Regions from separate parts of the Streptomyces sp. NPDC000348 genome, predicted to be linked through region 1. Evidence: riboswitches for the same ligand, from Rfam matches in the RefSeq annotation. Region 1 holds a riboswitch; each other region holds the start of a gene.

Evidence for each region. A riboswitch is a leader RNA that binds a small molecule or an ion and turns the genes downstream of it on or off. The one in region 1 is predicted to bind cobalamin.
Region 2: it holds a riboswitch for cobalamin, as region 1 does, so the genes downstream of both, ACFY3N_RS13520 (cobalamin biosynthesis protein) here and ACFY3N_RS09860 (energy-coupling factor ABC transporter permease) in region 1, are expected to answer to the same signal.
Region 3: it holds a riboswitch for cobalamin, as region 1 does, so the genes downstream of both, ACFY3N_RS19905 (ABC transporter substrate-binding protein) here and ACFY3N_RS09860 (energy-coupling factor ABC transporter permease) in region 1, are expected to answer to the same signal.
Region 4: it holds a riboswitch for cobalamin, as region 1 does, so the genes downstream of both, ACFY3N_RS00905 (ribonucleoside-diphosphate reductase subunit alpha) here and ACFY3N_RS09860 (energy-coupling factor ABC transporter permease) in region 1, are expected to answer to the same signal.

What each region holds. Positions count from the first base shown of each region.
Region 1 is NZ_JBIAZD010000004.1:36,773-43,621, reverse strand. It holds gene ACFY3N_RS09875 (ABC transporter permease) at 1-637, opposite strand, end outside; gene ACFY3N_RS09870 (ABC transporter permease) at 688-1,656, opposite strand; gene ACFY3N_RS09865 (ABC transporter substrate-binding protein) at 1,677-3,266, opposite strand; cobalamin riboswitch at 3,469-3,828, shown strand; gene ACFY3N_RS09860 (energy-coupling factor ABC transporter permease) at 3,858-4,568, shown strand; gene ACFY3N_RS09855 (energy-coupling factor ABC transporter substrate-binding protein) at 4,565-5,026, shown strand; gene cbiQ (cobalt ECF transporter T component CbiQ) at 5,033-5,782, shown strand; gene ACFY3N_RS09845 (energy-coupling factor ABC transporter ATP-binding protein) at 5,779-6,642, shown strand; gene ACFY3N_RS09840 (DNA repair ATPase) at 6,673-6,849, opposite strand, start outside.
Region 2 is NZ_JBIAZD010000005.1:374,905-381,753, forward strand. It holds gene cobN (cobaltochelatase subunit CobN) at 1-2,487, opposite strand, end outside; gene ACFY3N_RS13515 (cobyric acid synthase) at 2,484-4,019, opposite strand; gene ACFY3N_RS13520 (cobalamin biosynthesis protein) at 4,016-4,957, opposite strand; cobalamin riboswitch at 5,078-5,216, opposite strand; gene ACFY3N_RS13525 (hypothetical protein) at 5,371-5,592, opposite strand; gene ACFY3N_RS13530 (anion permease) at 5,627-6,849, opposite strand, start outside.
Region 3 is NZ_JBIAZD010000009.1:249,865-256,713, reverse strand. It holds gene ACFY3N_RS19930 (NACHT and WD repeat domain-containing protein) at 1-1,156, opposite strand, end outside; gene ACFY3N_RS19925 (hypothetical protein) at 1,153-1,575, opposite strand; gene ACFY3N_RS19920 ((2Fe-2S) ferredoxin domain-containing protein) at 2,226-2,621, opposite strand; gene ACFY3N_RS19915 (ABC transporter ATP-binding protein) at 2,602-3,423, opposite strand; gene ACFY3N_RS19910 (iron chelate uptake ABC transporter family permease subunit) at 3,420-4,433, opposite strand; gene ACFY3N_RS19905 (ABC transporter substrate-binding protein) at 4,430-5,482, opposite strand; cobalamin riboswitch at 5,538-5,714, opposite strand; partial or broken gene ACFY3N_RS19900 (IS5/IS1182 family transposase) at 5,779-6,001, shown strand; gene ACFY3N_RS19895 (SpoIIE family protein phosphatase) at 6,087-6,849, opposite strand, start outside.
Region 4 is NZ_JBIAZD010000001.1:178,286-185,134, reverse strand. It holds gene ACFY3N_RS00910 (ribonucleotide-diphosphate reductase subunit beta) at 1-733, opposite strand, end outside; gene ACFY3N_RS00905 (ribonucleoside-diphosphate reductase subunit alpha) at 733-3,099, opposite strand; cobalamin riboswitch at 3,222-3,393, opposite strand; gene ACFY3N_RS00900 (GNAT family N-acetyltransferase) at 3,406-3,912, opposite strand; gene mctP (monocarboxylate uptake permease MctP) at 3,989-5,617, opposite strand; gene ACFY3N_RS00890 (DUF3311 domain-containing protein) at 5,614-5,880, opposite strand; gene ACFY3N_RS00885 (GntR family transcriptional regulator) at 6,087-6,849, opposite strand, start outside.

The sequences.
Region 1 (6,849 bases):
CGGCGAGGCCGGCCTGGGGCAGTACGCCGGGCAGCAGGTGCCGTACGAGGACCCGCCACCGGGAGGCGCCGCCGGAGACGGCCGCGTCGATGTAGGGGCGGGAGCGCAGCGAGAGGACCTCGGCGCGGACGATGCGGGCGGTGGACAGCCAGTGGGTGAGGCCCACGGAGATCACCACCGGCCAGACGCCCGGCCGGAACATGGCGACGACGAAGACGCCGAGCAGCAGGTGCGGTACGGAGGAGAAGGTGTCGACCAGGCGCATGACCGCGCGGTCGGTCCAGCCGCCGAGCGCGCCGGCGGTGGCGCCGACGGCGGTGCCGATCACGGTGGCGGTGAGGGCGGCCACCACGCCCACGAGCAGGGAGACCCGCAGCCCGTACACGCAGCGCAGCAGCAGGTCGCGGCCCACGTCGTCGGTGCCGAAGGGGTGGGACCAGGACGGCGGCAGGAGTTCGGCGGCGAGGTCGACGGCCTGCTGGTCGAGCCGGACCAGCGGCGGCACGAGGAGCACCGCGAGGACCGTCACGGCGAGCAGGGCCGCGCTGACGCGCAGGCGGAGGGTGTGGGTGGAGCGGCGGGCGGTGCCGTGCGCGCGCCACACCGTCTTCGTCACGGCGGTGGTGTCAGCAGCCATGTGGGTCACATCCGTGGGTGTCACGTCCATGGGGGTCACATCCATGGGGGTCACATCTCATTCAGCTTCACCCTCGGGTCGGTCAGTCCGTAGAGCAGGTCGGCGAGGAGGTTTCCGGCGAGGACGGCGGCGGTGGCGAGGGTGGTCAGCGCGGCCAGCAGCGGGAAGTCGACGGAGGTGGCCGCCTCCACGGTGGCCGCGGCGATGCCCGGCCAGCTGAACACGGTCTCCACCAGCAGGGCGCCGGTGATGAGTTCGGGGACGCGGGAGCCGATCAGGGTGAGCACGGGCAGCAGTCCGGAGCGCAGGGCGTGGCCGAGCAGGACGGTGCGTTCGCTCAGGCCGCGGGCCCTGGCGCCGCGCACCGGGTCCTCCGCGAGGGCGTCGCCGACGCCCTGACGGACGTAGAGCGTGAACCAGGGCAGCTGGGAGACGGCGAGGACGCCGGCGGGCAGGATCAGGTGGCTCGTGACCTGGCCGAGGGTGACCCGGTCGCTGCCGGTGTCGGTGAGGCCGCCGGCCGGGAGGACGTCCAGCTCGAGGGCGAACAGCCAGACGGCGAGCAGGGCGGTCCAGAAGACCGGGGCGGCCTCCAGGACGTACGCGAGGGAGGTGACCGCGCGGTCCAGGAGGGAGCCGGGGCGGCGGGCGGCCAGGACGCCGAGCACAGTGCCGAGCAGGACGGCGGCGGCGAACGCGACGGCGCACAGCAGGGCCGACCAGACCAGGCGTTCGCCGATCACCTCGGCCACCGGCTGGCGCATCACGGTGGAGTGGCCGAGGTCGCCGCCGGACGCGGAGGTCAGCCAGTCCCACCAGCGGGCGGTGAACGGCCGGTCCACGCCGAGGTTCTCGCGCAGCCGGTCCAGGGTCTCCTGGTCGGCGCCGAGCGCGGCGGTGCCGGCGTACGCCTTGACGGGGTCGAAGGGGGAGGCGGCGGCGACGGCGAACACGCCGAAGGTGACGACCAGGAGCACGGGCACGGCGAACAGGGCCCGCCGTGCCGTGAGCCGGGCCATCTCTCCCCAGGGGAGTGCGGTCATGCGGCGGGCTGCCAGTCCTCGAGGTTCCACCAGGGGCCGCTGGCGAAGCCGTGTTCGTGGGGTTCGGTCTGGGTGGTGAGGTCCTTCCAGCGGTCGGCGAGGACGTACATGTGGTCGATGTGGGTGAGGAAGGTGTAGCCGGGGTTCTTCACCAGTTCGCGCTGGAGGGTGTCGTAGGCGGCCCTGCGGTCCCCGGGGTCCTGGCTGCGGCGGCCGGTGTCGAGGGCCTCGTCCACGGCCGGGTCGTCGTACCGGGCCATGTTGTTGAAGCCGTCGCCGGCGAGGGAGGAGTGCAGCAGGGTGTAGAGGCCGAAGTCGGGGTCGCCGGTGCTGCCGAAGCCGGCGAGGACGGCGTCGTGCCTCATCCGGGGTTCGATGACCTCCCAGGTGGCGCTCTCCACCTCGACGTCGATGCCGGCCTTCCTGGCGTCGGAGGCGTAGGCGAGGGCGTGGTCCTGGCGGACCTTGTCGCCGGAGGGGTAGTGGAGGGTGAAGCGGGCGGGGCGGCCGTCCTTGGCGCGGATGCCGTCCTCGCCGGGCCTCCAGCCCGCCTCGTCGAGGATGTTCCTGGCCTCGTCGAGGTCCTGGGAGCGCTCGATGTCCTCGGCGAACCAGGGGTCGTCGAGGGGCAGCGGCCCGTAGGCGGGGCGGCCGGCGCCGTCGAGGATCTTGTCGACCATGGCCTCGCGGTCCACGGCGAGGTCGAGGGCGCGGCGGATCGCGGTGTCGCCGGTGACCGGGTTGCCGGTGGGGAGGGTGACGGCGCGGAAGTCGTACGACGTCGCCCGGTAGGTCTTCCTGCCGTCGTCGTCCTCGAAGGTGGCGGCGAGGTTGGGCGGGAGGGTGGCGCCGTCGAGGTCGCCGGAGCGCAGCCGGGTGGCGCGGACGTCGTCGTCGGTGATGATCGCCATGGTGAGCTTTTTCACCTTCGGGGCGCCGCCCCAGTAGTCCGGATTGGCCTTGAAGGTGAGCTTCTCCCCCTTGCTCCAGCCGGTGAGGACGTACGGCCCGGTGCCGACCGGCTCGGTGTTGAAGGACCCGGTGTTGGGGTCCTGTCCGCCCGCGATGTGCTCGGGGACGACGGGCAGCACCGTGCGGGCGGCGAAGGCCGCGTAGGGACGGTCGAGGGTGAAGACGACCTTGTCGTCGCCGTCGGCCCGGACCTCCTCGATGGCGTCCAGTTCGCTCCTGGCGGTGTTGTTGGTCCTGTCGTCCAGGACCGTGCGGTACGTGAAGACCACGTCGTCGGCGGTCAGCGGCTCGCCGTCGCTGAACCTCACGCCGTCGCGCAGGGTGTACGTGTAGGTGCGGCCGCCGTCCGTGATCTCGGGGAGCGCCTTCGCCAGGGCCGGCTTCAGCTTCATGTCGGCGTCCCGGGCGAGGAGCCCGTCGAAGATCTTCGAGTTGCCGTCCTTGCCGTAGCCGAGCAGGGGGCTGAGGGTGTCCGGTTCGGACGGGACCCCGATCACGACGGAGTCGGCGGACGCCCCGCCGTCCGCGCCGCCGTCGCCCGGTGCCGAGCAGGCGCTGACCGCACCGGCCATCGCGACCGCGGCGGCGGCACCCCGTATACGTCGGGTCGTCATCGAACCTCACATCCCTGTTGCCTGAAAATCGTTGTTGCATATTAATTGCAGCAAGGTACTGCCCAGGACGGCGGCCTCCCACTCCCCCGCCCCGGAGGGCGCCACCGCTCGTGTCAAGTGCGCAGATGTGCGCCGGGGTGCGAGCCGCCGGGCGCCGCCCGCGCGCCCCCGGCGGCCGCTTGTCACCGGACCGGAACGGGCACTACTGTCGCCACGCCTTGGTGACGGGAAATCGGTGCGATACCGGTGCGGCCCTCGCCACTGTGATCGGGAAGTCCGGCTCCAGTCCTCGCGGACGGCCACTGGGTCCTAGGGCCCTGGCGCCACATTCCCGTCTGCCGCGCGACGCCTGGCACGCACGCTCGCCACGTTGCCGAATCGCCCACGTGGCTCCGCCACGAGGGCGCTCCGGCGCCTTGCGATCGCACGCGCCAGACGCCGCGCGACCCGCCCTTCGGGCGGACGACGGGAATGTGACGCCAGGGCCCAGGGACCCGGGAAGGCGGAGCACGGGCGGTGGTACCCGTCAGCCAGGAGACCGGCCAAGGCGCGTCAACCATCCACGAGGTGCTGGAGAGGGTCTGCTGAGCCATGCACATTGCCGAGGGTTTTCTGCCTCCGGCGCACGCGGTCGCCTGGGGCGTCGCGTCGGCGCCGTTCGTCGTCCACGGAGCCCGGTCGCTCGTCCGTGACGTCAGGGAACATCCCGAGAGCACGCTGCTGCTGGGCGCGTCGGGAGCGTTCACGTTCGTCCTGTCCGCGCTGAAACTGCCGTCGGTCACGGGAAGTTGCTCCCATCCCACCGGCACGGGGCTCGGCGCGATCCTGTTCCGGCCGCCGGCCGTGGCGGTGCTGGGCACCATCACCCTGCTGTTCCAGGCGCTGCTGCTCGCCCACGGCGGGCTGACCACGCTCGGCGCCAACGTCTTCTCGATGGCGGTCGTCGGTCCCTGGGCCGGGTACGGCCTCTACCGGCTGCTGCGCCGCTTCGACGTGCCGCTGATGGTGGCGGTGTTCTTCGGCGCGTTCGTCGCCGACCTGTCGACGTACTGCGTGACGAGCGTGCAGCTGGCGCTCGCCTTCCCCGACCCGGGGAGCGGATTCCTCGGAGCCCTGGGCAAGTTCGGCTCCATCTTCGCCGTGACGCAGCTCCCGCTCGCGGTGAGCGAGGGGCTGCTGACCGTGCTGGTGACGCGCATGCTGGTGCAGTCGAGCAAGGGCGAGCTGACGCGGCTCGGGGTGCTGGTCGCCCCGGCGGCCGGACGGAAGCCGGCGGACTCCACCGGGGCGGTGGCCCGATGAGCCGCAACGCGAGGATCAACACGCTGCTGCTGGTGCTGGTGGCCGCGCTCGCCGTGCTCCCGCTGGTGTTCGGGCTCGGCGACCACAAGGAGGAACCGTTCACGGGCGCGGACGCCGAGGCCGAGACGGCGATCACCGAGATCGACCCGGAGTACGAGCCCTGGTTCTCACCGCTGTACGAACCGCCGTCCGGCGAGATCGAGTCGGCGCTCTTCGCCCTCCAGGCGGCGCTCGGCGCGGGCGTCCTCGCGTACTACTTCGGGCTGCGGCGCGGGCGGCGGCAGGGCGAGGCGCGGGCGCTGGAGCGGACCGGGCCGCAGGCCGGCCCGGCCCCGGACGCCGGCGGCGGTCCGTCCGCCGCGCGCGACGGCGGGGATGCCACGGCCGGGGGGCGGGCCGGCGACGGGGGCGGCGAAGCCGGTGAGGGCCGCGGGGCCGCGGCACGGCGGCGGGGCTGACGCCACGTGCTGCCGATCGACGCGGCGGCGCACAGCAGTCGCTGGCGCCGCCGTCATCCCGTGGACAAGGCCGTACTGGGGCTGGGGCTCACCGTGCTGGCGATCTCGCTGCCGCCGTGGCCGGGCGCGGCCCTGGTGCTGGTGACGGCGCTCGCGGCGCTGCTCGGCCCGGCGGGGGTGCCGGGCCGGCGGCTGTGGCGGGCGTACCGGGTGCCGCTGGGCTTCTGCGTCACCGGGGCGCTGCCGCTGCTGGTGCGGGTGGGCGGACCGGCCGGGTTCGTGTCCTGGGCCGGGGACGGGCCGCTGCGCGCCGGGGAGTTGCTGCTGCGTACGTCGGCGGCCTCGCTGGGCGTGCTGCTGTTCGCCTTCACCACCCCGATGTCCGACCTGCTGCCGCGCCTGGTGCGGGCCGGGGTGCCGGCTCCGCTCGTGGACGTGGCGCTGGTGACGTACCGGATGAGCTTCCTGCTGCTGGACTCGGTGCGCCGCGTCCGGGAGGCCCAGGCGGCCCGGCTCGGGCACACCACCCGCGCGGCGACCTGGCGGTCCCTCGGCGCTCTGGGCGCGACCGCGTTCGTGCGGTCCTTCGACCGGGCGGCGCGGCTGCAGACCGGGCTCGCCGGACGCGGCTACGACGGCACCCTGCGCGTGCTGGTGCCCGAGGCCCGCGTCTCCGTCCGGTTCACGGCGCTGAGCGTGGCGCTCCTGGCGGCGCTGGCCGCCCTCACCCTCGTACTGGAAAGGCCGTTGTCGTGAGCGAGACCGTCCTGGTGGCCCTGCGGGGCGCGTCCTTCGCCTACGAGGACGGTCCGGCCGTGCTCAGCGGTCTGGACTTCGAGGTGCGCGAGGGGCGCTCGTTGGCCCTGCTGGGGCGCAACGGCAGTGGCAAGACGACGCTGATGCGGTTGCTGAGCGGTGGACTGCGCCCGATCGGGGGCGAGTTGACCGTCGAGGGCCGGGCGGTGCGCTACGACCGCAAAGGGCTGACGGCGCTGCGCACCACCGTGCAACTGGTGGTGCAGGACCCCGACGACCAGTTGTTCGCGGCGTCGGTCGGCCAGGACGTGTCGTTCGGGCCGCTCAACCTCGGGCTGCCCGACGCCGAGGTGCGGGCCCGGGTGGCCCGGGCGCTGGCCGCGCTGGACATCACCGCACTCGCCGACCGTCCCACGCACCTGCTGTCCTACGGGCAGCGCAAGCGGACGGCGATCGCGGGCGCGGTCGCCATGCGGCCCCGCGTCCTCGTCCTCGACGAACCGACGGCGGGCCTCGACCCGGACGGGCAGGAGCGGCTGCTCGCCACCCTCGACGGTCTGCGCGAGGACGGCACCACGGTCGTCATGGCCACCCACGACGTGGACCTCGCCCTGCGCTGGGCCGACGACGCGGCCCTGCTCACCCCGTCGGGCGCGCACACCGGCCCGGCGGCCGACGTGCTGGCCCGTACGGACCTCCTCGCGGCGGCGGGGCTGCGGTTGCCGTGGGGCGTGGCGGTCGGGCGGCTGCTCCGGGCGCAGGGGCTGGTGAGCGGCGCGGCCGCCGGTCCCCGCTCCCCGGAGGAACTGGCGGCCCTGGTGGCCACGTCCACCGCCGGTGGTGACGCGCACGTCCCGTGAGGGCGCTCGGTCGGCCCTCCGCCGGCGCGATCACCGGGGTGCGGACGGCCGGTCGGTGCCCTCCGGGGGCCGCCGGGCCGCGTGCCGGGAGTCCGGGCCGGCGGCCGGACGGCGCGCGCCGGCGGCGCGGACGATGGCCGACTCGACGGCGGCGATGCGGTCGCCGAGGAGGGCGAGGGCGGCCACCGCGCGGGTCAGGGCGTCCTC
Region 2 (6,849 bases), on a different contig from region 1:
CCGTCCGGTGGGCAGCACGTTGACCAGGCCGCGGGTGGGCGAGCCCGACGGTCCCGCCGGGACGTAACCGCCGTCCAGCGCCCGCAGGACGTTCCCGATCTCGTCCGTCGTACGGGCCAGCCGGGGCACGACCTCCTCGCACGCGAACCGCACCACGGCCACCGCGTCGGGGAGTTCCGTGCCCAGCGCCTCGCGCACCAGCGCGGGGACCGCGTCGGCCGCCCAGCCGCGCTCCTCCATCCCCTCCGCGATCCGCCGGCACAGTCGCTCCAGCAGGTCGATCGCGTCGGCGCCCGTGCGCGCCGGGCCGTCCACCAGGGCCGTCAGCTCCACCGGCACCTTCACCGGCGCACCCGGCTCGGCCAGCAGTTCCTTCTCCACCAGCCCGAAGTGCGCGGCCAGCGCGGCCCGCAGCCCCGGCAGCGCGTTCGCCCGCCCGCCCCACACCTGCGAGGCGCGCAGCACCGCCAGGACGAGGTTCACGCGCGGCTCGCCGACCGGGCCGCCGCCGAGGATGTGCAGGCCGTCCCTGATCTGCACGTCCTTGATCTCGCACAGATAGCCGTCGATGTGCATGACGAACTCGTCGAAGTCGTCGTCGCCCGGCTGGTCGTCCACGTGCAGGTCGTGGTGGAGTTCCGCGGCCTTGACCAGCGTCCAGATCTGCGCGCGGACCGCCGGTGCCTTCGCCGGGTCCAGGTCGGAGACGAGCGCGTACTCGTCGAGGAGCTGTTCCAGCTTGGCCAGGTCGCCGTAGGTGTCGGCCCGTGCCATCGGCGGCACCAGGTGGTCGACCACCGTCGCGTGCCCGCGCCGCTTGGCCTGCGTCCCCTCGCCGGGGTCGTTCACGATGAACGGGTAGATCAGCGGCAGTTCGCCGAGCACCGCGTCCGGGGCGCACCCGGCGCTCAGCCCCAGCCCCTTGCCCGGCAGCCACTCCATCGTGCCGTGCTTGCCCATGTGCACGATCGCGTCGGCGCCGAAGCCCCCCTCCGATGTCGCGGCCTCCAGCCAGCGGTAGGCCGCCAGGTAGTGGTGCGACGGCGGCATGTCGGGGTCGTGGTAGATCGCGATCGGGTTCTCCCCGAAGCCGCGCGGCGGCTGGATCATCACCACGACGTTCCCGAACCGGAGCGAGGCGAGGACGATGTCCTCCCCGTCGACGTACAGCGACCCCGGGGGCTCGCCCCACGCCTGACGCATCCCGTCCCGCAGCTCGGGATCCAGCTTCTCGAACCAGGCCCGGTAGTCCGCCAGCGGCACCCGCGCGGGCGCGGCGGCCAGCTGCTCCTCGGTCAGCCACTCGACGTCGTGGCCACCGGCCTCGATGAGCCGGTGGATCAACTCGTCGCCGTTGTCGGGGTATTCGGTCAGGGAATAGCCCGCGTCCCGCAGCGCGTCCAGCACCCGCACCGCCGAGGCCGGCGTGTCGAGCCCCACCGCGTTCCCGACGCGCGAGTGCTTCGTCGGGTACGCGGTGAAGACCAGCGCGAGCTTCTTCTCGGCGTTCGGCTTGTGCCCCAGCCGGGCGTGCCGCACGGCGATCCCGGCCACCCGTGCGGCCCGCTCCGGGTCGGCGACGTACACCGGGACGTCGTCCGGGCCCTGCTCCTTGAAGGAGAACGGCACCGTGACCAGCCGGCCGTCGAACTCCGGGATGGCGACCTGCATCGCCGCGTCCATGGGGGAGAGGGCGGCGTCGGACTCCTCCCAGGCGGCGCGCGACGACGTCAGGCAGAGCCCCTGCAGCACCGGCACGTCCAGGTCGGCGAGCGCCCCGATGTCCCAGGCCTCCTCGTCACCGCCCGCCGACGCCTGCGAGGCGTGCGTGCCGCCGGCCGCGAGCACGGTGGCGACCAGGGCGTCGGCCCCGGCCAGCAGCTCGTACAGCCCCGGGTCGGCGCCGCGCAGCGAACCGCAGTAGACGGGCAGGGCGTTGGCGCCCCGCGCCTCGATCGCGTCGCACAGCGTGTCCACGAAGGCGGTGTTGCCGCTCAGTTCGTGCGCCCGGTAGAAGAGCACGCCGACCGTCGGGCGGCCCTGGTCCACGGCACGTCCGCCGTGGACGCCGTACTCCGGCATCCTCCGCGGCTCCTCGAACCCCTCGCCGGTCAGCAGCACGGTGTCCGACAGGAACCGGGCCAGCTCGGTGAGGTTGTCCGGGCCGCCCTCGACGAGGTACCGCAGCGCCTCGGCCACCACACCGGCCGGCACCGTCGACTCGGCCATCAGCTCGGCGTCGGGCACGGTCTCCCCGCCGAGCAGCACCGCCGGGATCCCGGACGCCTTCAGCGCCGCGAGCCCGTCCTCCCAGGCGCGCTTGCCGCCCAGCAGCCGTACGACGGCGAGGTCCGCCCCGTCCAGCAGCGCGGGCAGTTCGTCCGTGACGTCGACGCGGGTCGGGTTGCCGATCCGGTAGGAGGCGCCGGAGGCACGGGCCGCCAGCAGGTCCGTGTCGGCGGTCGACAACAACAACACAGTGCTCATGCGGGCGCTCCCGGTGGAATGAAAGGCAGTCCTTGCGGCGCGCCGGACTCGATGAGCCGCCACAGCGCGTCCGTGTCCGCGTGCTGTTCGATCAGGTCGCCGAGCCGGTCGAGCTGCTCCTCGCGCAGCGCGGCGAACGAGGTGCCGGGGGCCGGCACGAAGCGGCGGCCCGAGGCCCGCGCCACCTCGCGCAGGAAGGCCCGGCGGAAACCGTCCGACTCCAGCGAGCCGTGCCAGTGCGTGCCCCAGGTCTGCCCGACCCGGCAGCCGTCCAGGCTGTGTCCTCGGCCGTCGGAGATGAACGTCTCCCCGCCGGTGACGTCGGCGACCCCGTGATGGATCTCGTACCCCTCGACGGGCTCCCCGAGGGCTTCGCCCGAGGGACGCGTGAGGGTCTTCTCCCGCGCGAACCGCACCCGCACGGGCAGTACCCCGAGGCCGTCCACATGGCCCCGGCGGCTCTCCACGTCGTCCTCGATGTGCTCGCCGAGGATCTGGAAGCCCCCGCAGATCCCGAGCACGGGCCGCCCCTCGGCCGCCCGCCGCTCCAGCGCGTCCGCGAGCCCGCGCTCCCGCAGCCACTCCAGTGCCCGCACGGTCCCGCGGGTGCCCGGTACGACCACCAGGTCGGCGTCGGCGAGCTCCTCGGGCCGGTCCACGAACCGCACCACGACACCCGGCTCGGCGGCGAGCGCGTCCACGTCCGTGAAGTTGGACATCAGCGGCACCGCGCACACGGCGACCCGCAGCACGTCCTCGCCGACCGGCGCGGCGACCACGGACTCCCGCACGGCGCCGCGCAGCGACACCCTGAGTCCGTCCTCCTCGTCGATGCCGAGCCCGTGCCGGAAGGGCAGCACGCCGTACGTCCGCCGCCCGGTCAGGCCGTGCAGCATGTCAAGGCCCGGTTCCAGCAGCGACACGTCGCCCCGGAACTTGTTCACCAGGAACCCGGCGACCAGCCCCTGGTCCTCGGGGGAGAGCAGCGCGACGGTGCCGAAGAAGGACGCGAAGACGCCGCCCCGGTCGATGTCGCCGACCACCAGGACCGGCAGTCCGGCGCCCCGGGCGATGCCCATGTTCACGATGTCCGTGCGCCGCAGGTTGATCTCGGCCGGGCTGCCGGCCCCCTCACAGATCACCGCGTCATACGTGCCCCGCAACCGCTCCAGACAGTCCAGCACCGTGCCGAGCAGCCGCTGCTGCCGCCCGCCGTGGTACCCGCGCGCGCTCAGCTCGCCGACCGGCTTGCCCAGCAGCACCACCTGGCTGGACTGCTCGCCGCCCGGCTTGAGCAGCACCGGGTTCATCAGCGCGGTCGGCTCGATCCGGCAGGCCTGGGCCTGCATGGCCTGCGCCCGCCCGATCTCCGCGCCCTCCCGCGTCACGAACGAGTTCAGCGACATGTTCTGCGCCTTGAACGGCGCGACCTTGACACCCTGCCGCACCAGCCACCGGCAGATCCCGGCGGTCACCACGCTCTTGCCGGCGTCCGAGGTGGTCCCGGCGACCAGCAGCCCCCCACCGTTCACGATGCACGCCCCTTCCTCAGGCTCCGCGCGGCGGCTCCGGCCCCGAGCGCGAGCCAGCCGACCCGCCGCGAGAGCCGTACCGCCCGGTCGATGTCGGACACGGCGACGGCACGCCCGCCGCCGTTGAGGACGGGCCGGTGCTCGACCCGCCCGCCGTAGGAGAGGGTCCCGCCGAGCCGTACGCCGAGCGCGCCCGCGAAGGACGCCTCGACGGGCCCAGCGTTGGGGCTCGGATGCTTCGCCGCGTCCGCGCGCCACGCCCGCACGGCCCCGCGCGGGTCCGGTCCCGCGAGCGCGGCGAGTACGGCGGTCAGCCGCGCCCCGGGCCACCCGGCGACGTCGTCGAGGCGGGCGGAGGCCCAGCCGTAGCGGCGGTAACGCGGGGACTTGTGGCCGACCATCGCGTCCAGCGTGTTGACGGCCCGGAACCCGAGGAGGCCCGGCACCCCGGCGACGGCACCCCACACCAGCGCGCCCACCACGGCGTCGGAGGTGTTCTCGGCGACGGACTCGACCACCGCGCGGGCGATCCCGTCGGCGTCCAGCGCCTGCGGGTCCCGGCCGCACAGGTGCGGCAGCCGCGCCCGCGCCGCCTCGACGTCCCCGGCCTCCAGCGCCCGCCCGATGGCGCGGGCCTCACGGGCCAGCGAGGTGCCGCCCACGACGGCCCAGGTGGCGACGCCGGTCAGGGCGGCGGAGGCGGCGGGGGAGGAGCGCACGAGGCGTGCGGCCAGGCCTCCCAGCGCGACGGTCCCGCCGACGCAGACGGCGGTGTGCACCGCGCCCCGGCCCCGGTCGTCCCGCCACAGCACCCGTTCCACGCCGGCCGCGGCCCGCCCGAAAGCGGCGACCGGATGTCCCCGGCGGGGGTCGCCGAGCAGCAGGTCGCCCAGGAGGCCGGCGGCGGCGCCGTACGCGAACACGCGATCGGCACCCATGGCTCAGCCGGCCGAGGATCCGGAGAGGAGGGCCCCGTGGTGGGGCGGAGCGTCGCTGATCGACCTCGGCAGGCAGCCGCGCATGGCGTTATGTCCTCACTCAGGGTGTCCACGCCCTGGTTCGACGAGACCGGCGGTGAGAGTTCCTGGCTCCCGGGGTGTTCACCCCGGTGACAGTGGCGGGACCGCGCCGGAATCGCACCGGCTTCCTCTCCTGCCGCCGTAGTGGCTGAGGCAGTCCACCACGGCCCCGGAAGGGCCGTCAACCTGCCGTTGACCTGCGAGGCTGAAGTGTGCTGAGGCCCACAGCGGGGCTCCGGTGGGTGAACCGCGGGCGGGGGTGCCGCACACGCGGGCGGGCGGTGCGGGAGCCGGGGCTCCCGCACCGCCCGCCGGACGGAGACGTTCTGCGATCAGGCCATGATCAGGTAGATCCCGTACCCCACCGCCGCCGCGCACGCCGCGAAGCAGGCGTAGGCGGCGGCGACCGCCAGGGCCGCGGACCCGCCCTGCGCGGCGGCCCGCTCCTGGCGGGACAGGCCGTTGATGCCGAGGGTGAACAGGCCCACCAGGGCCACGGTGACTACGAGGCTGACGCCGAAGACGGAACCGAGGGCCGCCCAGTCGATCTTCATGGTGCTCTTCTTCCTTCGTGCCGGGTCGGCGCGGTCAGACGGTGGTCTTCGCCGGCGGTGCCGGGTCGGCGGTGGCCGTGATCGTGGCCGTGAGTTCCTCGCTCACGGTGCCCGCCGGGGGCGGGGTCACCGCGGCCATCGCCTGCGTCACCACGCCGGACGGCTCCTCGTCCGGACCCCCGTGGTCGTTGACGTTGGTGTGGTCGACGACCTCGCGCCGGGAGATCTTCCAGATCGCGGCGCTGGAGGCGACCAGGAAGACGGCCACGATGGCGGTGCCCCAGTCGCCGAAGCCGCAGACCCACTCGGCGAGCGCCGCGACCAGGGCCGCCGCCGGCAGCGTCAGACCCCAGGCGACGAACATCCGGGTGGCGGTCGACCAGCGGACGACACCGCCCTTGCGGCCCAGGCCCGCGCCCATCACGGAACCGGAAACGGAATGCGTGGTGGAGAGGGAGAAGCCGAGGTGCGAGGAGGCCAGGATGACCGTCGCGGCGCTGGTCTGGGCGGCGAAGCCCTGCTGCGGCTGGAGGTCGGTCAGGCCCTTGCCCATGGTGCGGATGATGCGCCAGCCGCCGAGGTAGGTGCCGAGCGCGATGGCGACGCCCGCCGAGAGGATGACCCACAGGGGCGGGTCCGAGTCGGGGGCGAGGGTGCCGCCGGCCACCAGGGCGAGGGTGATGATGCCCATCGTCTTCTGGGCGTCGTTGGTGCCGTGGGCCAGGGAGACCAGGCCGGCGGAGGCGATCTGCCCGGCGCGGTAGCCCTTGGCGGAGGCCTTGCCGTCGGCCTTCGCGCCCAGGCGGTAGGTCAGCCGGGTGGCGAACATCGCGGCGACTCCGGCCACCAGCGGGGCGGCGATCGCGGGGATCAGGACCTTGGTGACGAGGACGTCGCCGTGCACCGCGCCGAGGCCGGCGGAGGCGACGGTGGCGCCGATCAGACCGCCCATGAGGGCGTGCGAGGAGCTGGACGGCAGACCGACCAGCCAGGTCAGGAGGTTCCAGAGGATCGCACCGACCAACGCGGCGAAGATGACCTCGGGACGGATGCCGGACTCGTCGACGAGTCCTTTGGAGATCGTGTTGGCGACCTCCACCGAGAGGAAGGCGCCCACAAGGTTCAGTACGGCGGACATGGCCACCGCGACCTTGGGCTTGAGAGCACCGGTCGAAATGGTCGTTGCCATCGCGTTCGCGGTGTCGTGGAAACCGTTCGTGAAATCGAACGCGAGTGCGGTTACCACCACAATCGCGA
Region 3 (6,849 bases), on a different contig from region 1:
CTTCCCCGTTCTCGCCGATCCTGATGAGGCCGAGGAACATGAGCCGCGTCGCCTGCTGGGCGGACGGACTCAGCTTTCCGAACTCTTCCTCGGCGGTGGCCGCTACCGCGCCGTCGATGCCTCCCGTGTCGCGGTAGCTGTCCACGGTCAGCGTGTTGTCCCTGCGTTCCAGCCAGGTGGCCCGCAGCGCGTGTCCGAGCAGCGGAAGCCGCCCGGCCTCGTACGCGCCCTCCTCCGGTCCGGCCGCGCCGCGCAGGTCTCGCAGAATGACGTCCACCAGCCCCGGCGCAAGTAACAGACCGCTCCGCGCGGCTGGTTTGATCACCGCCTTGCGCACCTCGTCGTCACTCATCGAGCCGACGATGACCTGGCGGTTCATCAGGGCGTCACGCAGGTGGGGAAACGCGGTGCAAGAGCTGTAGAAGTCCGAGCGCAGACCGTAGACGGCCAGGATGACGGGCTCATCCGTACCGGCCAGGCCGACGAGCACGTCAACGAAACTGCGGCGTACGGAATCGTCCTGGCAGAGGGTGAACAGCTCCTCCAGCTGGTCCACGACGAGCACCACCCGGCTCTCCGGCGGAAGTTCGAGCCGCTCACGTATCAGAGTGCTCAGGCTGCCGGGACCGGCTTCCATGGCATCCGCGACCAGTGCTTCCTCGGATCCGGTGAGTCTGCTCAGGCCGGAGACGAGCGCCTCGAGCGGATCAGCGGTGGGGGTCAACAGCAGTTGTGGCCAGCGCCGGGATCCGGGCAGCTGGCCCTTGGCCAGCTCGGGAAGCAGCCCGGCACGTAGCAGCGAAGACTTGCCCGCACCGGAGGGAGCGACGACGACCAGCGGACTGTGATCGGTCAGACAGAGCTCAAGCTGGTTCATGATCCTGCTGACGAGGACTTCCCGGCCGAAGAACCACTCCGCTTCGTCCCTGCCGAATGCGCGCAGTCCGGGGTACGGGCACTCCTCGACCGTCGAGGGGGTGGTGGTCCGTACGGACTCCTCGCCGCCTGAGTGATGGTGCTCGTGCCGGTGGTGGTTCACGCCGCCGTGGACGACGACCATGCCCCCCGCTGACTGATATACGGTGCCACGCTGAGTGGCCCAGGCATGCAGCTCGACGTCCCCGGCCATCTCCCCGCCATCCCTGCGGGACGTCATGGAAGCCTGATGTTCGTCATGTCGCGGCCGGACTGGTACACCTGTGCGTCGCCGCCGGCTTGCGCCCGCATCTCCGGACTCCGCTGGGCTTCCCACTCCTGCGTGCCGTCTTCACCTGTTTCGGCGGTGAGTTCGGCGACAATCTCGGCAAGAGCCCGTGCCGCCGTCTCGTCAGCGGCGAGCAGTTGACGGAACCGCAACCGCCAAGCGGCGGCGAGGTCGAGCGCGTCGTCCTCATGGGCCGGGCTGAGGAGCAGTTCACGGGCGTCTTCCAGTTGCTCTTCCACGGCGGCCACCTGCTCCGGACGGTGCCACAGCTGTCCGACCAGCGTCCGCACCCGTTCCCAGGCATCGGTGGCGAGTGAGTTCATCACCGTGGTTGCGGCTGCCGTCGCCAAGGCAGTCAGTTGTTCGTCCATACGCACCCCCGTGTTCAATTACCGTGTTCTATAGGCAAGGTGATGCAATCGAAAGTGTTAATGCAAGTTTCAAAATTGATCAGAATTCGATTGTCGCGGGCTGATGCTCCGCCAAGCTCTTTTCCGCAGTTCAGTGGGACCGGTGTGATGCGCCGGTAAAGTCCTCACGCTAGCAGGCGGGGTGATCGTTGGCACGAGATCGTCTGGCGCGGGTGTTCTCGCGGGTTCCGGAGTGAGGTTCGGGGGGCACCGCGTAGTTTCCGCGCCGGAAGGGATGTTCATGGCGGATGTGCTGACGTGGACGATCACTGGGTGCTCTCATAACGCGTCCGGGTGACCTTCGAGTCACATCCGTGTACTTCCTCGACAGTTGGGGCGGCCCTCTTCCCGCGCTGTCCAACGAGCTCGTGCACGGCAAGCAGGGAGGCGTTGAGAATCGCGGCGGGGCCCGGCGTTCACATCGGTCGTGCTGATGTCAGGTCCGCGGTCTGCTGGGGGGACAGCAGACCGGCGATGGCCTGGACGGTGTGACCCATGTGCTCGCGGCGGCCGAGATGGCGGGTCGGAGCACGCCAGTTCTTCGGGTGAGCGATACCGTGCTCGACACGGATCCGCCTCGATCGACGCGATTGACCGCCGACGGACCGCCCTCACGCTCCTCGCGCTCTCCGGGGCGGGGTGAACACGTACAGATCAAGAATGTCGGGGCAGGGAGCGACACCAGGGCCGCCGGCCTGTATCCAGGCGGCGATGTCCTCGGTGGCGTCACAGTCGTTGACGAGACCGAGCCAGACCGGACGAGCGCCGGCGGCCCGTGCGGCAGCGGAGGGCTGGACGACGATCACGTTGGCGTGTTCGCACACGTCGAGGCAGTCCGAGACGCGTACGAGTACCTCCTCGGCCAGGCGTGCGAGCTGTCGGTCGTGATCCACGCCGGCGACTTTCGGGGTTCCGCAGCAGCAGCCCCGGCAGACGACGGCACGGCACGGTACCGGTTCGGCGGTGGTGTGCTTCGTGCCCGCTGCTTCAGGGCGCTGTCGAGGCATCGCTCGTCACATTCCTCTTCGGGGGGTGTCCGTCCCGGACCGCCGGGCGCAGGAAACGGATCACGGGGCGGTCGGGGACATGGGTGACCTCGGCGCGAACGCCGTAGACCTGTTCGATGAGAGCGGGAGTGAGGACCTCGGCCGGGGTGCCCTCCGCGACGGTGCGGCCGTCGCGCAGGACGAGCAGGCGGTCGCAGTACATCGCGGCGAGGTTGAGGTCGTGCAGGGCGATCACCGTGGTGACGGGCAGGCTCGCCACGAGGTCCAGCAGGTCGAGCTGGTGCTGGATGTCGAGGTGGTTGGTGGGTTCGTCGAGGAGGAGTTCGCGGGGTTCCTGGGCGAGGGCGCGGGCGATCTGGGCGCGTTGGCGTTCGCCACCGGAGAGGGTGTGCCAGGACTGGTCGGCCCGGTCGGTCAGTCCGGTGCGCCGCAGAGCCTCGGCAACGGCTTCCGCATCGGCCGCCGTCGGCGGCGACCAGGCGCGGCGGTGCGGGATGCGGCCGAGGGCGACGACGTCCCGGACGGTCAGTTCGGTCTGGGTGTGGGCGTGCTGCTCGACGGTGGCGATCCGGCGGGCGGTGGCGCGGCGGCCGACCTCGGCGAGTGGGCGCCCGTCCAGCGTCACGACTCCGGCGGTGGGTGCGAGGACCCCGGCCATCAGCCTCAGCAGCGTGGATTTTCCCGAGCCGTTGGGGCCGAGCAGGCCGACGGTCTCGCCGGGGCGCAGGGTGAGGGTGACGCCGTCGACGACGAGCCGGTCGGCGAGGCGCCGTACGACGCGGTCCGCGTCCAGGCCGGTCACGTCCTTCTCCGTCCGCGGTGGAGCACGGCCACGAACGCCGGCACGCCGATGAGGGACGTCACCACGCCCACGGGGACCTCCTGGGGGTCGAGGACGGTACGGGCGAGGGTGTCCGCCCACACCAGGAAGACCGCCCCGGTCAGCGCCGTGACCGGCAGCAGGCGGACGTGGCCCGCGCCGGTGAGGGCACGGGTGGCGTGCGGGAGGACCAGGCCGACGAAGCCGATCGCACCGGCACAGCTGACCAGCGCGGCGGTGAGCAGTGCGGTGGCGCAGAGCAGGACCAGACGGGTGCGGGCGACCCGGACCCCGAGTCCGGCGGCGGCCTCGTCACCGAACGCGAAGGCGTCCAGCGTGCTCGCGTACCCGAGGCAGACGACGAGGACCACCGTCAGGACGACGGTGCAGAGCAGTACCTGGCCCCAGTCGGCGCCGGTGAGTGAGCCGAGCAGCCAGAACAGCACGCCCCGGGTGGTCTCCGCGTCCGCCGAGGTGAGGACGATGAAGGAGGTCAGCGCCGAGAACAGCTGCATGGCCGCGACCCCGGACAGGACGACCCGGTCGGTGCTGCCGCCGAGGGTGTGGCTGAGCAGCAGCACGAGCGCGAAGGAGAGCAGCGCCCCGAGGAAGGCACCCGCCGACAGGGACACCACCCCGCCGCCCACCCCCAGCACGACCACGGCGACCGCGCCCGTCGAAGCGCCTGAGGACACCCCGAGGACGAAGGGATCGGCCAGCGGATTGCGCAGCAGCGACTGCATCACCACCCCGCACACCGCGAGCCCGGCGCCGCACACGGCGGCGAGGAGGGTGCGGGGCATGCGCAGGTTCCATACGATGCCGTCCCGCAGCGGTGCCGGCGCGCTCTCGCCGAGGCCGAGATGGGCCGCCACGGACGCCCAGACGTCACCGGTGGAGATGTCGGCGGGGCCGATCGTCACGGCCACGGCGATCGACGCGAGCAGCGCGGCCAGTCCGCCGGCCGGCAGCAGCAGGGTGCGGACGCTCACTCGGCGAGCCCGAAGCCGCGCAGACCGGCCGCGACCTTCTCGATGCCCTCGATGGTGCGGATGGACGGGTTCATCGCCTGCCCGCTCAACAGGACGTACCGCTTCTTCCTCACGGCGGTCAGATTGCGGGTGGCGGGGTTGGTCTCCAGGAAGCGTATCTTGGCCGCGGCGGTCTCGGCGGTCTGCTGCTTGCGGGTCAGGTCGCCGATCACGATGACGTCGGGGTCACGTTCGGCGACGGTCTCCCAGTTGATCCGGGGCCATTCGTCGTGGGTGTCCGCGAAGGCGTTCTCGGCACCGACGGCGCGGGTGATGGCGCCGGGTGCGCCACAGCAGCCGGCGAGGTAGGGCGACTGGGAGTTGGCGAACCAGTACATGAGGGAGACGTCGGATGCGTGCAGTCCGGCGGTGGCCGCGCTCACCCGGTTCTTCAGCGAGGCGACGAGCTTCTCGCCGCGCTCCTGCACGCCGAACGCGCGGGCCAGGTCGCGTATCTCGCCGTAGACGGCGTCGAGGGTGAGCGGTTCGCTGCGCGATCCGTCACCGCCGCTGTCATTGTCCTTGCCCTCGGAGCAATCGGACGGCGAGACGTACGTGGGCACGCCCAACTTCTCGAACTGCTCGCGGGTGGCGACCCCGCCCTTGCCGAGGGTGGAGACGAACGAGGCGGTGACGAGGTCGGGTTCGGCGCCCAGGACCTCCTCGAAGGAGGGGTTGTTGTCGGCGAGACGCGGCACGGACGCGTTGGCCTTCCCCAGCCCCTTCATCACCGGGTCGGTCCAGGTCGCCGTACCGGCCATGCGGTCGGCGAGTCCCAGGGAGAGCAGAATCTCCGTGGTGCCCTGATTGAGGGAGACGGCCCGCTTCGGCACCGACTTCAGAGTGACCTCGTCACCGCAGTTGTCCAACGTCACCGGGTAGCCGGCGGCGGAGGTCTCCTCGGACTTCGCATCGTCGTCGCCGGAGGAGCCGCAGGCGGTGAGCAGCAGGGCGGACGCGAGGAGAAGCGCCGGGGTGCGGAGAAGGGCGGGGGTACGGAGCACGGGCATGCCTCTGGGGTCGGGGCTCGTACGCGGAGCCTGGCCTACGGACGTCCCTCCGCGCCGGGGGCGCGAAGGTGCCAGCAGGTCTTCGGACTCGGGTTCGTCCGGTCGGGGCGCCTTCCCGGTCTCCCAGTGGCGTCGTGCCCCGCCCGTCCCCCTCACCGCTGCGCGTCAGTTCCGGATTCGCACCGGATTCCCTGGCCTCGGGTGTGGCTCGACTGGCCCATGGAGACTATCAAGTCCGTCGTACGGTCGGCTCGTGCGCTCGGTCACGGGACACAGCACCAACTGATCATTTCAGCGCTCGTGGCATCACACCGAAGACCGCGCCCAAGGGCGCCGCCCACGGGTCCGGCCTGGACAGGGCCGGGTGGGTCGTCGAGCGCCGTCGCCTGGCTCCACCGGTTCAAACGCCTGCGGACCCGCTGCGCGATACGGGCCGACCTCCGCCTCGGACCGCTCCAACTCCCCTGCGGCATCATCTGCTTGCGACGGCTCCGAACCTCATTCCGAAATGATCGGTGAGTGGGTCGAGGGCACCTGCCGTCGCCTCACCCCGGCCGAGGGCTGACAGCGTCCCGGGCCGGTCGTCGGAGGGCTTTCCGTGTCGTCACCGGTGCTCGTGTCGGCGGTCTCCCCGGGCGGGCCGTGGGTCGCCAGTTGCGGTCAGGGTCAGAACGGCGAGGTCGTCGCGCAGCCGTTCGCCCCACCAGCGGTGGGCGTCGTCCATCAGTGCGGTGGCTACGTTCTCGGCGGGAATCGGCGCATCGGTCGGCGGCAGGGAGGCGACGACGGCAGCGAGGTCTTCCGGGGTCCGCTGGTCTGCGGCGCCGGCTCCCTCGGTGAAGCCGTCGGTGTAGAGCACCAGGGTGTCGCCGGGTCGCAGTTCCGCTTCGGTGACCGGGTGGCGTGGCGTCTCCAGTACGCCCAGCAGGGCGCCTCGTGTCTCCAGCGGTGCGGTCTCGCCGTTCGCTCGGCGCAGGAGCGGTGCGGGGTGGCCGGCGCTGGCGATCCGGAGGCGGGTGGGCGTGTGGGTGGTGTCGATGACTACGTAGATGAGGGTGCAGAAGGGGGTGTTCTGGCGGCGCAGCGCGTTGTTGATCAGGCTGAGGACGTGGGTGGGGTTGCTGGTGTGCTGGGCGGCGGCCCACAGGGTGTGGCGGACCAGGCCGGTGATGGCGGCCGCGTCGGGGCCCTTGCCGCAGACGTCGCCGAGGACCAGGACGTGGCGGCCGTCGGGAGCGGTGAAGGCGTCGTAGAAGTCACCGCCGATGTGCAGACCCTCACTGAACGGTTCGTAGCGGGCGGCGAGGTCGAAGCCGGGCAGGTCGGGCAGCCGGGGTGGGAGCAGGGGGCGTTCGAGGGCACGGGTC
Region 4 (6,849 bases), on a different contig from region 1:
GCATGTCGGTGACCTGCCGGCCCAGCTGCTCGTCGAACAGCTCCGGCTCCTCCTTGCGCACGGTGTCGACCACGTCGAAGGCGAAGGACATGTGCATCGTCTCGTCCCGGAACACCCAGTTGGTGCCGGTCGCCAGACCGTGCAGCAGACCCCGGCCGCGGAACCAGTAGACGTAGGCGAACGCCCCGTAGAAGAACAGGCCCTCGATGCACGCGGCGAAGCAGATGAGGTTCAGCAGGAAGCGGCGGCGGTCGGCCTGCGTCTCCAGCCGGTCGATCGTCTCCACCGAGTCCATCCACCGGAAGCAGAACTCGGCCTTCTCCCGGATGGACGGGATGTTCTCCACCGCCGCGAAGGCCGCCGCGCGGTCGTCCGGGTCCGGCAGATAGGTGTCGAGCAGCGTCAGGTAGAACTGGACGTGCACCGCCTCCTCGAAGAGCTGCCGCGACAGGTAGAGCCGCGCCTCCGGGGAGTTGATGTGCTTGTACAGGGTCAGCACCAGGTTGTTGGCCACGATCGAGTCGCCCGTCGCGAAGAACGCGACCAGCCGGCCGATCAGGTGCTGCTCCTCGGGGCTGAGCTTCGCCAGGTCGGCCACGTCCGAGTGGAGGTCCACCTCCTCCACGTGCCAGGTGTTCTTGATGGCGTCCCGGTAGCGCTCGTAGAAGTCGGGGTAGCGCATGGGGCGGAGAGTCAGCTCGAAGCCGGGGTCGAGCAGGTTCTTCGTGGTCATCACTGGCAGGCCTCGCAGGACTCGGGGTTTTCCAGGGAGCAGGCGACCGCTTCGGGGTCGGCCGCCTGCGGGACGGGGACGGAGGCGCGGGCCGCGCGGGCGATCCGGGTCGCCGGGCGGGAGCGCAGGTAGTACGTGGTCTTCAGGCCCTGCTTCCAGGCGTAGGCGTACATCGAGGAGAGCTTGCCGATGGTCGGCGTCTCCAGGAACAGGTTCAGCGACTGGGCCTGGTCCAGGTACGGGGTGCGCGCGGCGGCCATGTCGATCAGACCGCGCTGCGGGATCTCCCAGGCGGTGCGGTACAGCCGCCGCACGTCCTCGGGGATCCAGGTGAAGTCCTGCACCGAGCCGCCCGCCTCGCGCAGCGCCTCACGGGTGCGCGCGTCCCACACGCCGAGCCGCTTCAGGTCGTCGACGAGGTACGAGTTGACCTGGAGGAACTCCCCGGACAGCGTCTCGCGCTTGAACAGGTTGGACACCTGCGGCTCGATGCACTCGTACACGCCCGCGATCGACGCGATGGTGGCGGTGGGCGCGATCGCGAGGAGCAGCGAGTTGCGCATCCCGACGGTGGCGATCCGCGTCCGCAGCGCCGCCCAGCGCTCCGGCCAGGTCAGGTCGGTGTCGTAGTGGTCGGGGTGCAGCACGCCCCGGGCGGTACGGGTCTCCTCCCAGGCCGGGAGCGGCCCGTCCCGCTCGGCGAGGTCGGCGGAGGTCTCGTACGCGGCGAGCATGATCCGCTCGGCGATCCTCGTGGACAGCGCCTTCGCCTCCGGGGAGTCGAAGGGCAGCCGCAGCTTGAAGAAGACGTCCTGCAGCCCCATGGCGCCGAGACCGACGGGGCGCCACCTGGCGTTGGAGCGGCCCGCCTGCTCGGTCGGGTAGAAGTTGATGTCGACGACCCGGTCGAGGAACGTCACGGCCGTGCGCACCGTCTCGTCGAGGCGCTCCCAGTCGATGTCCCCCCGCTCCACGAAGGCGCCGAGGTTGACCGATCCCAGGTTGCAGACCGCCGTCTCCCCGTCGTCGGTGACCTCCAGGATCTCCGTGCAGAGGTTCGAGGAGTGAATGACACGGCCCGGCCCGGCGGTCTGGTTCGCCGTGCGGTTGGCGGCGTCCTTGAAGGTCATCCAGCCGTTGCCGGTCTGCGCGAGGGTGCGCATCATGCGGCCGTACAGCTCGCGGGCCGGGAGGGTCTTCCTCGCCAGGCCCTTCGCCTCGGCGGCCCGGTACGCCGCGTCGAACTCCTCGCCCCACAGGTCGACCAGTTCGGGCACGTCCGCCGGGGAGAACAGCGACCAGGGCGCGTCGGCGTTCACCCGGCGCATGAACTCGTCCGGCACCCAGTGCGCGAGGTTCAGGTTGTGCGTACGGCGGGCGTCCTCGCCGGTGTTGTCGCGCAGCTCCAGGAACTCCTCGATGTCGGAGTGCCAGGTCTCCAGGTAGACCGCCGCCGCGCCCTTGCGCCGGCCGCCCTGGTTCACGGCGGCGACCGAGGCGTCGAGCGTCTTCAGGAACGGGACGATGCCGTTGGAGTGGCCGTTGGTGCCGCGGATCAGCGAACCCCGGGCGCGGACGCGGGAGTAGGACAGGCCGATGCCGCCGGCGTGCTTCGAGAGGCGGGCGACCTGGTGGTAGCGGTCGTAGATCGAGTCCAGCTCGTCCTTGGGGGAGTCGAGGAGGTAGCAGGACGACATCTGCGGGTGCCGCGTGCCGGAGTTGAACAGCGTGGGGGAGGAGGGCAGGTAGTCCAGGCGGCTCATCAGCCCGTACAGCGCGGCGACCTCGTCCAGCGAGCGCACGCTGTCGTCCTCGGCGAGACCGGTGGCGACCCGCAGCAGGAAGTGCTGGGGCGTCTCGACGACCTTGCGGGTGACCGGGTGCCGCAGCAGGTAGCGGCTGTGCAGGGTGCGCAGGCCGAAGTAGCCGAAGCGGTCGTCGGCCCGGGGGTCGATCAGCGCGTCCAGGCGGGCCGCGTGGAGCCGGGCGAACTCGGCGGTCCGGTCGGCGATCAGACCCTCGCGGTGCCCGGTCGCGACGGACCCGGTGAACGAGGTGACGCCCTGTGAGGCGGCCTCGGCGCGGATGCCGATGGTCAGCAGCCGGGCGGCGAGCCGGGAGTAGGCCGGGTCCTCGGAGATGAGCCCGGCCGCCGCCTCGGTGGCCAGCTCCCGCAGCTCCGCGGTGATGTCGGAGCCCGCGGCGGCGGACCGGCCGCGCAGCGCGGCGGCGGCGACCCGGCCGGGGTCGGCGTCCGGCAGGTCGGCGGTCAGCTCGGTCAGGGTCCGCAGCAGCGCGGCACCGGGGCCGCCGCTCTCCTCGGTCGCGTCGATCGCTGAGGCCGGATCGGCTGGCGCGATGGTCACGTGGGGCTCTCCCTCGCTCGGCACGGGGCCTCGAAGAGGGCAGGGGGCAGCACACGAGCGCACGCGGCGCCGCGTCCACCGGCCCATTCCGCGAGGCCCGGACGTCCACGCACCCGGACCGGACGGCCGGGCGCACTGTCGGCAGGTCCTCGGACTGACGCCCGTGCACACGCGTGCGCGGGCATGGGTACACCGTTGCGGGACAGTTCCGGACTCACACCGGATTCCCCTGCGGCGACAGCGAGCATGAGCATACATCTTGTGCCGGGTGCCGCCGACAACCCCATATGTTGTGTCGCGGAGGTGTCAGAGCGTCAACTCGTAGGTGAGCAGAGTGATGTCGTCCAGGTCCGGCAGGGGGTTCCAGTCACGCTCCGGGCTGCGGGCGAAACCCAGCCGTTCGTAGATGCGATGGGCGGAGCGCATGGTGCGCTGGGTCGACAGCACGACCCGCACGCACCCCTCGACGGCCCGCGCCCGGTCGACGCAGGCACGCACCAGGGCCTCCCCGGCGCCCCGGCCCCGGCCCGCGCGGGCGACCGCGAGCATCCGGATCTCCGCCTCGCCCGGCCCCGCTATGTCGGCCATCGGCCCGGGGCCCGGCACGAAGGTCACCCCGCCCAGCACCGCCCCGTCCTCCACGGCGACCAGCACCTCGGCGGCCGTCGCCCGCTTCGCCACGTTCCGCAGCTCACCGAGGTACGCGTCGTTCTCCCCGAAGTCGAGCAGCCCGTCCAGCAGATAGGCCTGCGCGGTGATCTCACCGAGTTCCTCGTGCTCGCCGGGCTCCACCGGCCGGATGACGATGTCCATGGGGGGAGTCTGCCGGACGGGTACGACGACGGGCCGCCGGATTTCTCCGGCGGCCCGTCGCCCCGCGTCCCGGGCGTCAGTGGCTGCTGCCCGCGGTGGCCGGCGGAAGCTCCACCTGGACACCGGGGTCACCCGCGTCCGCCGTGTAGTCCTGCGGCTCGGTCTCGTCGACGCCCTCGGGCGCCTTCACGGCCCTCAGGACGAAGGTCAGGACGACCGTGACCAGGACGTTGATCACGAACGCGGTGAGGCCGATGTAGCCGATCTCGCCGATGCCCGGGATCTCCTCGGACGACCCGCCGAAGTGCTTCTGCGTCGGCGAGGCCACCCCGTACGCGGCGACCGTGCCGTAGACCATGCCGACCGCCCAGCCGCCGATCAGCGCCCAGCGGTGGAACCAGCGGGTGAACAGGCCGCCCACCAGCGCCGGGAAGGTCTGCAGGATCCAGATGCCGCCGAGCAGCTGGAAGTTGATCGCGACGGTCTTGTCCATGGTCAGGACGAAGGCCAGCGCACCCACCTTCACCAGCAGGGACACGATCTTGGAGACCTGGGTCTCCTGCTTGGGCGTGGCGTCCGGCTTGATGAAGTCCTTGTAGATGTTGCGGGTGAAGAGGTTCGCCGCCGCGATCGACATGATCGCCGCCGGCACCAGCGCGCCGATGCCGATCGCCGCGAAGGCCACGCCCGCGAACCAGTCCGGGAACATGTTCTCGAACAGCTGCGGGATCGCCAGCTGGCCGTTGCTGACCTCGACCCCGGCCGCGATCGCCATGAAGCCGAGCAGCGCCAGCAGGCCCAGCATCAGGGAGTACAGCGGCAGGATCGTGGTGTTGCGGCGGATCACCTCACGGCTGCGCGAGGACAGCGTCGCCGTGATCGAGTGCGGGTACATGAACAGCGCGAGCGCCGAGCCGAGTGCCAGCGTGGCGTACGTCCACTGGCCCGCCTCGCCCGGCACCAGCGCACCGCGCGGCGCGCCCGTGGCCGGGTTGGTCTGGCCGTACGCCTCGCTCGCCGAGGCGAAGATCTCGTCGAAACCGCCCAGCTTGATCGGGATGTAGATGATCGCCACCGCGATCACGACGTAGATCAGCGTGTCCTTCACGAACGCGATCAGCGCGGGGGCCCGCAGACCCGACGAGTACGTGTAAGCCGCCAGCACACCGAAGGCGATCAGCAGCGGCAGGTCCTTGACGAACCAGTTGGTGTCCTCGCCGCCGCCGACGCCCATCACGTCCAGCACGGCCTGGATGCCGACCAGCTGGAGCGCGATGTACGGCATCGTCGCCAGGATGCCGGTGACCGCGACGGCCAGCGACAGCCCCTTCGAGCCGAACCGGCCGCGCACGAAGTCGGACGTCGTCACATAGCCGTGCTTGTGCGACACCGACCACAGCCGGGGCAGGAAGGTGAAGATCAGTGGGTACACCAGGATCGTGTACGGCACCGCGAAGAAGCCGGCCGCCCCCGCCGCGTAGATCGCCGCCGGCACGGCGACGAAGGTGTACGCGGTGTACAGGTCGCCGCCGAGCAGGAACCAGGTGACCCAGGTCCCGAACGACCGCCCGCCCAGGCCCCACTCGTCGAGGCTGTGCTCGTTCTCGGCCTTGCGCCAGCGCGCGGCCATGAAGCCCATCGCCGTGACCAGCAGGAAGAAGAAGATGAAGACGGCGAGCGCCACGCCGTTCACGCCGTCGTTCACCGCGACGCACCGCCCTTCGCGGCCGAGCGGGCGCGCTGGTCACGCTGCCAGAGCTTGTACGCGACCATCGTCAGGGCGGTGGAGAGCAGCACCCACAGCATCTGGTACCAGTAGAAGAACGGGATGCCGACGAGCACCGGGTCGGTCTTCGCGTAGGACCCGACCCACAGCATGGCCACGAACGGTGCGACGAGACAGAGGGCGATGACGACGCGCACGGGCGTCACCACCGGCCCTCCTCTGGTTTCTGGGGCTTGCGACATCAGACGGCTCCCGTCCCCTCACTGATCACCGGCGGTAGTGCGCAGGAAATCTAGGGCAGGGTGCGGCGCGGTCGTAACCCCTCGTCCGCATAGCGGTACCCAGGCGCCGCTCAACCGAGAGGCGACAGCGACGAAATCCCCGTCGGCCGCCCGCGCCGTCGGGTTCCGCGGCCCCGCCGAGGACCCGCGGCGGGGCCGGTCCGGGCTCAGTCCCGGGGGCGCTTCAGGCGCGCGACGAACTTGTACCGGTCACCCCGGTACACCGACCGCACCCACTCCACCGGCTGCCCGTCCCGGTCCAGCGAGTGCCGGGACAGCATCAGCATCGGCAGGCCGACGTCGGTGCCGAGCAGTCCGGCCTCGCGCGGGGTGGCCAGGGACGTCTCGATGGTCTCCTCGGCCTCCGCGAGACGGACGTCGTACACCTCGGCGAGGGCGGTGTAGAGGGAGGTGTACTTCGTCAGGCTGCGGCGCAGCGCGGGGAAGCGCTTGGCGCTCAGATGGGTGGTCTCGATGGCCATCGGCTCGCCGTTGGCCATGCGCAGCCGCTCGATGCGCAGCACCCGCCCGCCGGCCGTGATGTCGAGCAGCCCGGCGAGCCGGTCGTCGGCGGTGATGTAGCCGAGGTCCAGCAGCTGCGAGGTGGGCTCCAGGCCCTGGGCGCGCATGTCCTCGGTGTACGACGTGAGCTGGAGCGCCTGGGAGACCTTGGGCTTGGCGACGAAGGTGCCCTTGCCCTGGATGCGCTCCAGGCGCCCCTCGACCACCAGCTCCTGGAGCGCCTGGCGCACGGTGGTGCGCGAGGTGTCGAACTCCGCCGCCAGGGTGCGCTCGGGCGGGACCGGCGTGCCGGGCGGCGCCGTCTCGGTCATGTCGAGCAGGTGCTTCTTCAGCCGGTAGTACTTGGGCACACGCGCCGTACGGACCGTGGTCCCACCCTCGTTCTCCGCACTGCTGACGTCGGTGCTC